DNA from 2 places in the Leucobacter holotrichiae genome. Region 2 is predicted to be linked to the other one. Evidence: predicted binding sites of a transcription regulator. Region 2 holds the regulator's gene; the other holds the start of a gene.

Region 1 (5,575 bases), 540 kb from region 2:
GGCGATGCGTGCCTCGCGCTCGGTGAGCACCACCTCGTCGAAGAAGCGCTTCGCGTCGGTGAGGCTGAACTCCGTGACGCCCGAGATCGACTCGCCGTTCACGGTGACGGCGAGCACTTCGGGCTTCAGGCGCTGACCGTGGCAGACGTGGCAGGGCACCTCGCGCAGGAACTCCTGCCACCGGTCGCGCTTCGTGTCGCTCTCGGCCTCTGCGTACTGCCGCTCGATGAACGGGATGACGCCCTCGAAACCGCTGGAGTACTTCACCTCGCGCCCGAAGCGGTTCCTCCAGCGCACGTTGACCTTGAAGTTGTTGCCGTAGAGCACGGCCTCGCGCACCTCGTCGCTCAGCTCGCCCCAGGGGGTCTTGAGCGAGAAGTCGAGATCCGCTGACAGACCCACGAGCAGCTTCTCGTAGTACTGGTAGAGGCTCTTCCCCTGGCTCGTCCAGGGGACGATGACGCCCTCGGCGATCGACAGCTCGGGATCCCCGAGCACCAGATCCTCGTCGACGGACATGCTCGTGCCCAGGCCGGAGCACGCGGGGCAGGCTCCGAAGGGGGCGTTGAACGAGAAGGTGCGCGGCTCGATCTCGGTGAGCTGCACCGGGTGCTGATTGGGGCAGCTGAGGTGCTCGGAGAACAGCTGGGTGCGATCCTCTTCGCCCGGATCGCGATCCACGAAATCGATCGCCACCACGCCGCCCGCGAGCCGCAGGGCCGTCTCGAGCGAGTCGGTGAGTCTGCCGAGAGCGCCGGGGTCGGCGACCAGACGGTCGACCACCACCGAGATGTCGTGCTTGACCTGCTTCTTGAGCTTGGGCGGATCACTCAGTTGCACCAGCTCGCCGTCGACGAGCGCTCGGGAGTACCCGGCGGCGGCGAGATCCTGGAAAAGGTCGACGAACTCCCCCTTCTTCTTGCTGACGACGGGGGCCAGTACCTGGTAGCGCGTGCGCTCGGGCAGCTCCATGAGGCGGTCGGCGATCTGTTGCACGGTCTGCGAAGCGATGCGCTCACCGCAGACGGCGCAGTGCGGGATGCCGACGCGGGCCCAGAGCAGGCGCATGTAGTCGTAGATCTCGGTGATGGTGCCCACCGTGCTTCGGGGGTTGCGGTTGGTCGACTTCTGATCGATCGAGACCGCCGGGCTCAGCCCCTCGATGAAGTCGACATCGGGCCGATCCACCTGGCCGAGGAACTGGCGCGCGTAGGCGCTGAGCGACTCGACGTAGCGCCGCTGCCCCTCCGCGAAGATCGTGTCGAAGGCGAGACTCGACTTGCCGCTGCCCGAGAGGCCCGTGAACACGACCATCGAGTCGCGCGGGATCGAGAGGTCGATGTCCTGCAGGTTGTGGACTCGTGCGCCCTGCACGCTGATCTGCGCGTGCGCGGCGGATGAACGAATCGGGGCGGGGGTGGCGGATGCGGCGCTCTTCGAAGTCACTGCTCCATCTTACGTCGGCGCGGCTGAATATTCGAATGTATGTACGAGTGATTTCGCCCCTGGCGCATTCCCGCACGGATGTTCGATTCCTGCTTCTTCGGCTCGCTCTGCTGGGTCTTCTTCGGCTCGCTCTGCTCGGTGATGCGGGAGAAGCTGTTATCGGATATTATTGACGCAAGCGAACAAAAGGAGTTCTCATGTCGATCGCTCATCTCCCCGCCGAGACTCCGCAACGCCCGGTGGCCATCCCGGGTCAGTCGGAGCGGGATCGGCTGACCGCGCTCATCACTCAGCTCGAAGACGATCGGCTCGCCATGGCCGAGGAGCTGCTCTCGGACATCGTCGCCCACCAGCGGGCCGACCTCAGAAGCCTGACCGGAGCCGAGGTGTCGGTGCTCGCCCGCCTCGGGGTGACGGAGGACGAGCTGCGCGAGCCCACCTCGCTGCCCGCGAGTCGGCGGAGCCGACTCTGGGAGCGTCAGCACTCCGAGCGCAGCGTCACCGTCGGCGATGCGGCGGCGATGCTCGGGGTCACTCCCGCTCGCGTTCGGCAGCGCTGCGCCGCGGGTACGCTGCTCGCCCAGCGCCGCAGCGACGGCTGGCGCCTGCCGCTCTTCCAGTTCCCGGACGAGCGCGAATTGCCGGGCTGGTCGTCGGTCGCCCCCGCGATTCCGGCCGGCACTCCGCTGCTGGTCGTCGAGCGGGTGCTCACCTCCCCCGCGATGCGTCTACGAGTCGACGGCGAGGAGCTCGCGCCGTTCGAGTGGCTGGCTCAGGGAGGGGATCCGGATCTCGCCGCTGCAGCGGTCTCCGACGCGCTGAATCGGCTGCCGTGAGCGAGTATCTGCCGGAGCCGGATCCGAAGCGATTCCCGCAGCTCGGCGACGACCCCCGGTGGGTGCGGCGGATCCCCGAGGGGACGCTGATCGCACGCATCTTCCGCGCGAGCGGGGCCTACCCGGTCGAGTGGCACGAGTTCCGATCCTTCGGACCGCTCGACGGTCGCTTCGATCCGCACCCCCTGCCCGTCGGCGAACACGAGAGCGTCGGCGTGATGTACGGCGTGCTGGAGAGTTCCGTCGTGCTGGAGAACTCCGTCGGAGCCCGGTCGGTGGCGTCTACACGCGATGCTTCGATCGGCGATGCTTCGGGCGGCGGTGGTGCCGCGAGGGCAGCCGCGGGCTCGGAGACCGGGACGCACGGGGCTCTGGAGGGCCCCTTCGCGGCCGCGCTGCTCGAGGTGTTCCAGGCGCAGCGGATGATCCGGCTGAGAGATGGCGCTCCCACGCTCGCGGCGTTCGAGGTGCGGCGACCGCTGAGGCTGCTCGACCTCTCGGACAGCGACTGGGTCACAGTGGCCGGCGGCAACTCGGCGATCTCCTCCGGTGATCGGGAGCGCTCGCGGCTCTGGGCCCGCGCGATCGCCGAGCGCTATCCCGAGCTGGACGGCGTGGTCTCGGCGTCGTCGCTCATCCCCACCTCGCGGGTCGTGGCACTCTGGGCCGGCGCCGCCGATGCGCTGCCCGAGCACCCCACCGCTCTGCTGCGTCTGGACCGGGACGAGCTGCTGGGGGTCATCGACAGGATCGCCGAACGCTACGGGTATCTCGTGCTGTGAGTTCTATCTCGTGCGGTGAGTCCGCGCGGTTCTGCTCCTCGTGGGTGCGAGGTGCCCTCTGGCTCTCGGCTCGCACTAGTCCTGTAGCCCGCTGTGCTTGTAGAGCACCGCGTTTGTAGAGCGCTCACCAAAGATCCGGTCCGGATCTTGGATCGGGATCGGTCTCCGAGGAGGCATCAGTGTCAGTGGTGCTCGGGAGACTGGATCCATGTCTCCCATCCCCTTCTCCCCGGCGGCGCGTCGCATGCGAAGCTGCTGCGGCTCGCCTCCGACCTCGAGGAGGTCGAGCGGGGGCTGCGCGGGCTGGATGCGCGCAAGACGGAGCTGCTGGCCGAGGTGGCGCGCCTCACCGAGGAGGAGCGCGATCAGCTGTCGGCGGATAGCCGCAGCGCAGAGATGGCGCATCGCGCTGCGGCGGCCGAGGTGGCCTTCGTGCTCGGCATCGCGGATCGGAGCGCCGAGCACCTGATGGAGCGGGCCTACCGGCTGCACGAGCAGTACCCGCGCGTGCACGCATCGCTCGCGGCCGGTCGCATCGCGCTCGCGCACGCGGTGGGCGTCGTTGACGCGGGCGCCGTCATCGACGCCGGTGGGAACTGCGGCGCGGGCGAAGACTGTGACGCGGGCGAAGACCGCGACCCCGGTGAGAGCAGACGCGCCGGCGGAGACGCGGACCTGGATGAAACCCGGGCTGCCTACAAGATCGAGGCGCTGACCGTCGCTGAGGCGGAGACACCGAACCGAGTGCGCCGCCTCGCGAAGGTGATCGCCGAGAAGCACGCCGCTCGCACCCTCGAACAGCGCTTCGAGCGGGCCCACTCCGAACGGAGGGTCTGGGTGACGGAGCTGGGCGACGGCATGGCCGAGCTGCATGCGGTGGCCGATGCCGTATCGGTCTACGCGGTGCACGACCGCCTGAGCCGGCAGGCGCACGAGGTGCGGCGATCCGAGGTGCGAGTGCAGCGAGCCGCGACGGAAGCGGAAGATCCGTGGGCGCCTCGACCGCGGTCGCTGGATCAGATACGCGCCGACCTCACAGTGGATCTCCTGCTGAATGGAGCGCCCTCGAATTCCAATGGCGTCGTCGGCCTCGAGCGGCTCGACGCGCGTGTGCAGGTGACGGTACCCGCCTCGGTGCTGCTCGCCTCGGATCATTGCGAGGGCACCGGCCGCGGGGTCGGCGCCGCTGTGCTGGCGGGCTTCGGCCCCATCGACGGCGCCACCGCCAGAAGAGTGGCCGCGGTCGCGGCCGGGTGGGATCGGTCGCTGCTCGACCCGGGGACGGGTGAACTGCTCAAGGTCGGTCGGTATCGCCCCTCGGCGGAGATCGTCCGCTTCCTCGAGGCGAGGGATCAGCACTGCCGGTTCCCAGGTTGCACGGTGCCTCCGTTCAGGGCCGACCGCGACCACACTCTCGACGCCGCTCTGGGCGGCGACACGTCGACCGGCAATCTTGCTCTGCTGTGTCGACGACATCACACGATGAAACATCATGCGGGCGTGAAGGTGCAGCAGCTCCACGGCGGTGATCTGCTCTGGCGGAGTCCGTCCGGGCGGGCGCGTCGGGACCGGCCGCCCTCCCGGGTGATGTTCCGGGCCGTGAATGGAGCGAGCGATCGAGGCGATCCTGGAGATAGAGGCGATCCAGAAGACCACGGTGCTTCCGGAGATCGACGCGAGTGCGGAGATCGTGGACTGGCCGGAGGGGCCGTGGCCGGGGCAGGGGCCGTGGCCGGGGCAGAGCCCGGGTGATCCGGGGCGGGTCAGACATGGTCAGCCCCGGACCGGAGCCGCGGCGTGAGTATCGCAGGCTGTGTCATGAGTACCGCAGGCCGCGGCGTGACGTGTCCGTTTCGTTCTATCGGGTGTGGACAGTGCGGCATAGGCTGGCGGCATGACACTTCGACTCGACTTCATCGGCATCGTCACCGCCGATCTCGCAGCCTCGCTCGACTTCTACGGCGCGCTGGGGGTCGATGTTCCGCCCGGCCAGGAGGATGCGCCTCATGCCGAGGCGCAGCTTCCCGGAGGGATGACGCTCGCCTGGGATCCCGTCTCGACCATTCGAAGCTTCATGCCTGACTTCGAACTCCCCGTAGGAGGCGGTCGGATCGGGCTGGCCGTGCGCGCGGAAAGCCCCGAGGAGGTGGACCGCGCCTATGCCCGCATCATCGAGCAGTATCCGGGCGCGGCGCACACCTCCCCCTGGGACGCCCCGTGGGGACAGCGCTACGCGACGGTGCTCGACCCGGACGGCAACTCGATCGACCTCTACGCGCCGCTCGCCTGAGCGTTCCCGGGTGCCCTCGCCCGTTCCTTGCCCCTAGCTTTCTTCGCCCCTTACCTTTCTTGTCTCCTTATCTTTCTTAGCTCCTTGCCTTTGTTCGCCCCTTACCTTTGTTTGTCCCTACCTGTTCGCGCCTCCGCGAGTCCTTCGCCGCAGCCAGCTGCGAGGGGGTGACGCCGATCACCCGCGCGAACTCCCTGGCCAGGTGGGACTGGTCGGCGTAC
Region 2 (5,575 bases):
TGCGCGCGCAGGGTCTCGAACACGCCGTCCGGATCGGAGAACCCGCCGACGAGCAGGAAGTTCGCGCCCGAGGGGTGCACCCTGTATCCGAGTCCTTCGAGTGCCGCGGCGAGCCGATCGCGCTGCTCACGGATATCGGCGACCGTCGCGAGCATCTCGGCGGAATGGCGGATCGCCGCGGTCGCGGCGGCCTGCGTGAGCGCGGACAGGTGATAGGGCAGCCGCACGAGCCTGAGAGCGTCGATCACGGCGGGATCCGCCGCGAGGTACCCGAGGCGCACGCCCGCGAAGGCGAACGCCTTGCTCATGGTGCGCGATACGAGCAGGCGCGGGCGCCCCGGTAGTAGGGAGACCGCGCTCTCCCGTTCGGCGTCGAACTCGTGATACGCCTCGTCGACGATGAGGATACCGTCGAACGCGTCATAAGCGGCGAGGATCACCTCGCGATCGAGCGGGGTGCCCGTGGGGTTGTTGGGGCCGCACAGGATGGCGATATCCGGGCGATGCTCGCGCAGCGCCTCCTGGACCAGGTCGGGGGTGAGAGCGTAATCGGCCGGGCGCGGGACCGCGACCCACTCGGTGTCAGTGCCGGAGGCGAGCAGCGGGTACATGGAGTAGGTGGGAGTGAAGCTCAGCAGCGAACGACCCGGTCCGCCGAAGGCCTGCAGAATCTGCTGCAACACCTCGTTCGAGCCGTTCGCAGCCCACAACTGGTCGGGGGTGAGCCCGTGCCCGAGGTATCCGGCGAGCGCCTCGCGCAGTTCGGCGAACTCCCGATCGGGATAACGATTCACCCCGCGCACCGCATTCGCGAGGGACTCCACGATGTCGGCGACCACGTTCTCGGGAATCGGATGCGTGTTCTCGTTGACGTTCAGGCTCACCGGAACGGGATCCTGGGGCGCCCCGTAGGGCACCTTGCCGACGAGATTAGCGCGGAGAGGAAGGTCGCTCAGACTGGTCACCGAACCATTCTAGAGCCGCAGGACCGGGGGCCGTGGACGCCCCTCCCGCACCTCAGGCCGCGAGTTCCTCGGACTGGAACACCGCCGGGCTGTCGGAATAGCGCAGCGGCACCGCGATCGCGTCGCCAGCCTCGATGCCGGAGCCATCGAGCTGATTGAGCTGCACGATCTCCGCGACCAGGTCTCGAGGATCGGCTTCGGGATCGAGCTCGGTCGCGAGCGACCACAGCGAAGCCCCGGGCTGCACCACGACATAGTGGAACTGCTGGTCGGAGCCCTGGCCCGCAGCGCCGACAGATGCAAGCGCCTGCGGAGCCGCGAAGGTCGCGATCAACGCCAGCAGCCCCGCGAGGAGCACTGTGGCGAGGAAACCGAAGACCACACGCCCGCGACGGGTCAGACGAAGCTTCGCGCCCGTCGTACGTGCCGGGTGACTCTCCTGCTGCAGAACCGCCTGTGCGCTCATGGTGGCTTCTCCGTTCTCTCCGATATTCGCGAGTATCACGTCGGCGCGAACATCTATTTCGAATATATCTTCGATAGATCAAGACCGCAAGCAGAGATTCGAATATATGTTTCGATCTTTTCCACGACACTCGAACACTTGTTTGGCAGTGTTCGAGCCCAGCGGCTAGGGTTTCGATCAACGGGATCACTGAACCAGCAACCACTGACATTCATGGATCCACCCACACCGACACCGCCCTCGGGCCTCGGAAAGGACTGCGATGAGCGACGCGCCCCCCGCCCGGAAGCCCCTGAGCGAGAAGCAGCAGGCGATCCTCGAGTGCATCGCCCGCTCCGTCGACACGCGGGGCTATCCGCCCAGCATGCGCGAGATCGGCGACGCCGTCGGCCTCTCGTCGCTCTCGAGCGTCACCCACCAACTCAGCCGCCTCGAGTTGGGCGGGTACATCCGGCGCGACCCGAACCGCCCCCGCGCGCTCGAGATCCTCGTCGAGCTCGCGAGCACGAGCGCCGCGATCGCGGAGGCTCCCGTTCAGCAGGTGGAGGAGGCGGCCTACGTTCCACTCGTCGGGCAGATCGCGGCCGGCGTCCCGATCACGGCGGATCAGCAGGTCGAGGAGATCGTGCCGCTCCCCCGCCAGCTCGTGGGCGACGGGCAGCTCTTCATGCTCCGGGTCATCGGAGACTCGATGATCGACGCGGCCATCTGCGACGGCGACTTCGTGGTGGTGCGACAGCAGCGCGAGGCGGAGAACGGCGACATCGTGGCGGCCATGCTCGATGGCGAGGCCACCGTGAAGGTCTTCAGGCGTCGCGACGGGCACACCTGGCTGCTCCCGCGCAACAGCGCGTTCGAACCCATCCTCGGCGACCACGCCGAGGTGCTCGGCCGCGTTGTCGCAGTCTTCCGCTCCGTATAAGGGGGGCGGGTCGACGACGGGCCGGGGCGCGACACCCCGGCCTTTTTCATCGCCTTTGATTTGTTGAACCGGGTACAACTAGTCTGGTCCCCATGGATTCCCTCCCGCTCTCCACCCTCGAGACCGACCCTCCGCCTGCCGTCTCCGCTGCCCCGCCCGCCGCCGTCATCGCGGGGTTCGCTCCGAAGACCGTGCCCTACGAGCGCGGCCTCGAACTGCAGCGCGCCGCCGCGGAAGCGGTCAGGCGGGGCGAGAATCGCGGTACGGTGCTGCTGCTCGAGCACACCGCGGTCTACACGGCCGGCCGGCGATCCGACCCCGACGAGTACCCGCACGACGGCACCCCCGTCGTGCCCGTCGACCGCGGCGGCAAGGTCACCTGGCACGGCCCGGGTCAGCTCGTCGTCTACCCCGTGGTGCGGTTGCGCGAACGCCTGGGCGTCGTCGATTTCGTGCGCGAGCTTGAACAGGTCATCATCGACGTCTCGGCGGGCTTCGGCGTCGCGGGAATCCGCGTACCGGGCCGCTCCGGGGTCTGGGCCGAGCGGAGCCCGGGCACGGTCGAGAAGTACGCGCAGATCGGGATCCACACGAGCGACGGGATCGTCACGCACGGCCTGGCCCTGAACTGCTGCAACGACCTCGCGCCGTTCGCGAACTTCGTCCCCTGCGGCATCACCGACGCCGGCGTCACCACGCTGAGCGTCCTCGCGGGCGGGCGCATCACCCCGGAGGAGGTGGCGCCGCGCCTCGCGGCCCGCCTCTCCACCAGCCTCGCGGAGGTCGCCGAATGAGCGCCGCCAACATCGGCAGGCCCCTCGCCGAGATCCTCGCGGAGCAGGAGGCGGCGGCCGAGCGGATCGCCGCCGGGCGCATCACCGCCGAGCACCCCTCCGCCGAGCAGAGCACCACCGCCGTGCCTCGCCCGGCCGATCCCGCGGGACGCAGGCTGCTGCGCATCGAGGCGCGCAACGCCGAGACGCCGATCGAGCAGAAACCCGAGTGGATCAAGACCCGCGCCCGCACCGGCCCCGAGTACACCGACGTGCGCTCGCTCGTGCAGCGCGAGGGCCTGCACACCGTGTGCCAGGAGGCCGGCTGCCCCAACATCTACGAGTGCTGGGAGGATCGCGAGGCGACCTTCCTCATCGGCGGCTCGATCTGCACCCGCCGCTGCGATTTCTGCATGATCACCTCGGGCAAGCCGCTGCCCCTCGACACCGACGAGCCGCGTCGCGTCGCCGAGTCGGTGCGCACGATGGGTCTGCGTTATGCCACGATCACCGGCGTCACCCGCGATGACCTGCCCGACACGGGCGCCTGGCTCTACGCCGAGACGATCCGCCAGATCCACGCGCTCAACCCCGGTGCCGGCGTCGAGTGCCTCGCCGACGACCTCGGCGGACGCCCCGAGGATCTTACGCAGGTGTTCGAGGCCGCGCCCGAGGTGTTCGCCCACAATCTCGAGACCGTGCCGCGCATCTTCAAGCGCATTCGCCCCGGGTTCCGATACGAGCGCTCGCTCGACGTGATCGCCCAGGCACGCGACGCCGGCATGATCACGAAGTCGAACCTGATTCTCGGTATGGGCGAGGATCGCCGCGAGATCACCGACACGATGCGCGAGCTGCGCGACGCCGGCTGCGACATCCTCACGCTCACGCAGTACCTGCGGCCCTCGAAGCTGCACCACCCGATCGATCGCTGGGTGCGGCCCGAGGAGTTCGTCGAGCTGAAGGCCGAGGCCGAGCAGATCGGCTTCGCGGGCGTGCTGGCGGGCCCGCTCGTGCGCTCCTCCTACCGGGCGGGGCGGCTCTGGGCTCAGACGATGGCGGCGAAGGGGCGCCCCGTTCCCGCCCACCTGCAGCACCTCGCGGAGCGCGCCGCCGCCGATGACGCCTTCCTCCAGGCGGTGTAGCGGACCCCGCCGGGTGCGAGCCGGAGCTCCTCGGCTCGGACTCCCCCGCTGATGTAGACCTCCTGCACCATTGTGGACCTCTCGCGCGGTACGAGAGGTCCACAATGGTGCAGGAGGCCTACAACGGTGCGCGCGTCGCGCCCGGCGCGACGCGGCGGCGCAAACGGCGCAGCGGCGCGAACGACGCGGGCGGCGGCAGAAACAGCGCAGCCGAGGACGGATCCCGCAGCAGGCGCGCCTGCCGTCAGGCGACCGGGTCGGGCGTGAGCAGCTCGAGCTGCCGCAGCACGGCGAGCACCTGCTCGTGCCGGTTGAAGGTGTAGAGATGCACCGAGGGCGCCCCGCCGGCGAGCAGCTCGCGGGCGAGCTCGACCGTGTGCTCGACCCCCAGTTCGGGCGCGTAGCCGCCGGCCTCCTCGAGCGCCCGCTCGAGACTCGCCGGCGCCGGCCGACCCGCCAGCGAGGCCACCTTGCGCAGCTGCGCGCTCGTCGAGACCGGCATCAGGCCGGGGAGGATCGGGATCCGCAGGCCCGCGCTGCGGGCGTTGCTCACGAACCCGAGGTACTCATCGGGCCGGAAGAACAGCTGCGTGATCGCGAACTGCGCCCCCGCCTCCTGCTTCGCGATGAGCCACTCGATGTCCTCCGCGCGAGACCGCGAGAGGGGGTGCCCGTTCGGATAGGCGGCTACTGCGGTGCGCCCGACACTCGTGAGGGGCGGGCGTTCGGCTCTCGCCTCGGCGATCAGGTCGACGAGTTCGAGCGATGACAGCGATCCACGTACGGCGGCGTCACCCTCGTCGAGGCCGCGCGGCGGATCCCCGCGCAGCGCCAGGAAGTCGTGCACGCCGGCGTCCATCACGCGATGAACGGTGTCGCGCACGGCATCGCGGGTCTCACCCACCGTGGTGAGGTGCGCGAGCGGCAGCGCGTCGGTGTGGTCGCGCAGGTAGCGCAGCAGGTCGAGCGACGCATCGCGGTTGGATCCGTTGGCGCCGTAGGTGACCGAGATGAAGTCGGGGCCGGCCGCGGAGAGGTGCTGCACGGCGTGCCCGAGAGCGAGCGCCGCGGCGCCGCTCCGCGCGGGGAAGACCTCGAACGAGAACCTCGCGCGCGTGGCGGCGCTGCCGACGAGCGGGAGCGGGCTCACGACGCGACCCCCGCGCTCGCGGCGATTCGAGCGGCTTCCACGCCGGCGACAGCACCGACACCCGCGGCACCCGCCGCATCCGTCACACCCGCGGCAGTTCCGGCGAGCGCTTCGGCCGCGAGCGCCGTGCCCCGCACCCGAGCGGCGATCTTCG

What was found. The regulator LexA, encoded in region 2, represses DNA repair genes until DNA is damaged. The targets are predictions, from matches to a motif close to TCGAACANNTGTTCGA.
Region 1: a site for LexA is predicted at 1,478-1,493, ahead of uvrA (excinuclease ABC subunit UvrA). Genes of this name have one in related genera too.

Annotation. Positions count from the first base shown of each region.
Region 1 covers NZ_JBVUAC010000001.1:111,645-117,219, forward strand. Annotated here, with positions in the region: gene uvrA (excinuclease ABC subunit UvrA) at 1-1,407, opposite strand, end outside; gene AC0KXF_RS00535 (hypothetical protein) at 1,644-2,282, shown strand; gene AC0KXF_RS00540 (hypothetical protein) at 2,279-3,064, shown strand; gene AC0KXF_RS00545 (HNH endonuclease signature motif containing protein) at 3,212-4,816, shown strand; gene AC0KXF_RS00550 (VOC family protein) at 4,959-5,354, shown strand; gene AC0KXF_RS00555 (helix-turn-helix domain-containing protein) at 5,431-5,575, opposite strand, start outside.
Region 2 covers NZ_JBVUAC010000001.1:654,416-659,990, forward strand. Annotated here, with positions in the region: gene AC0KXF_RS03080 (histidinol-phosphate transaminase) at 1-965, opposite strand, end outside; gene AC0KXF_RS03085 (hypothetical protein) at 1,018-1,431, opposite strand; gene lexA (transcriptional repressor LexA) at 1,694-2,353, shown strand; gene lipB (lipoyl(octanoyl) transferase LipB) at 2,446-3,147, shown strand; gene lipA (lipoyl synthase) at 3,303-4,271, shown strand; gene AC0KXF_RS03105 (methylenetetrahydrofolate reductase) at 4,516-5,421, opposite strand; gene AC0KXF_RS03110 (uroporphyrinogen decarboxylase/cobalamine-independent methonine synthase family protein) at 5,418-5,575, opposite strand, start outside.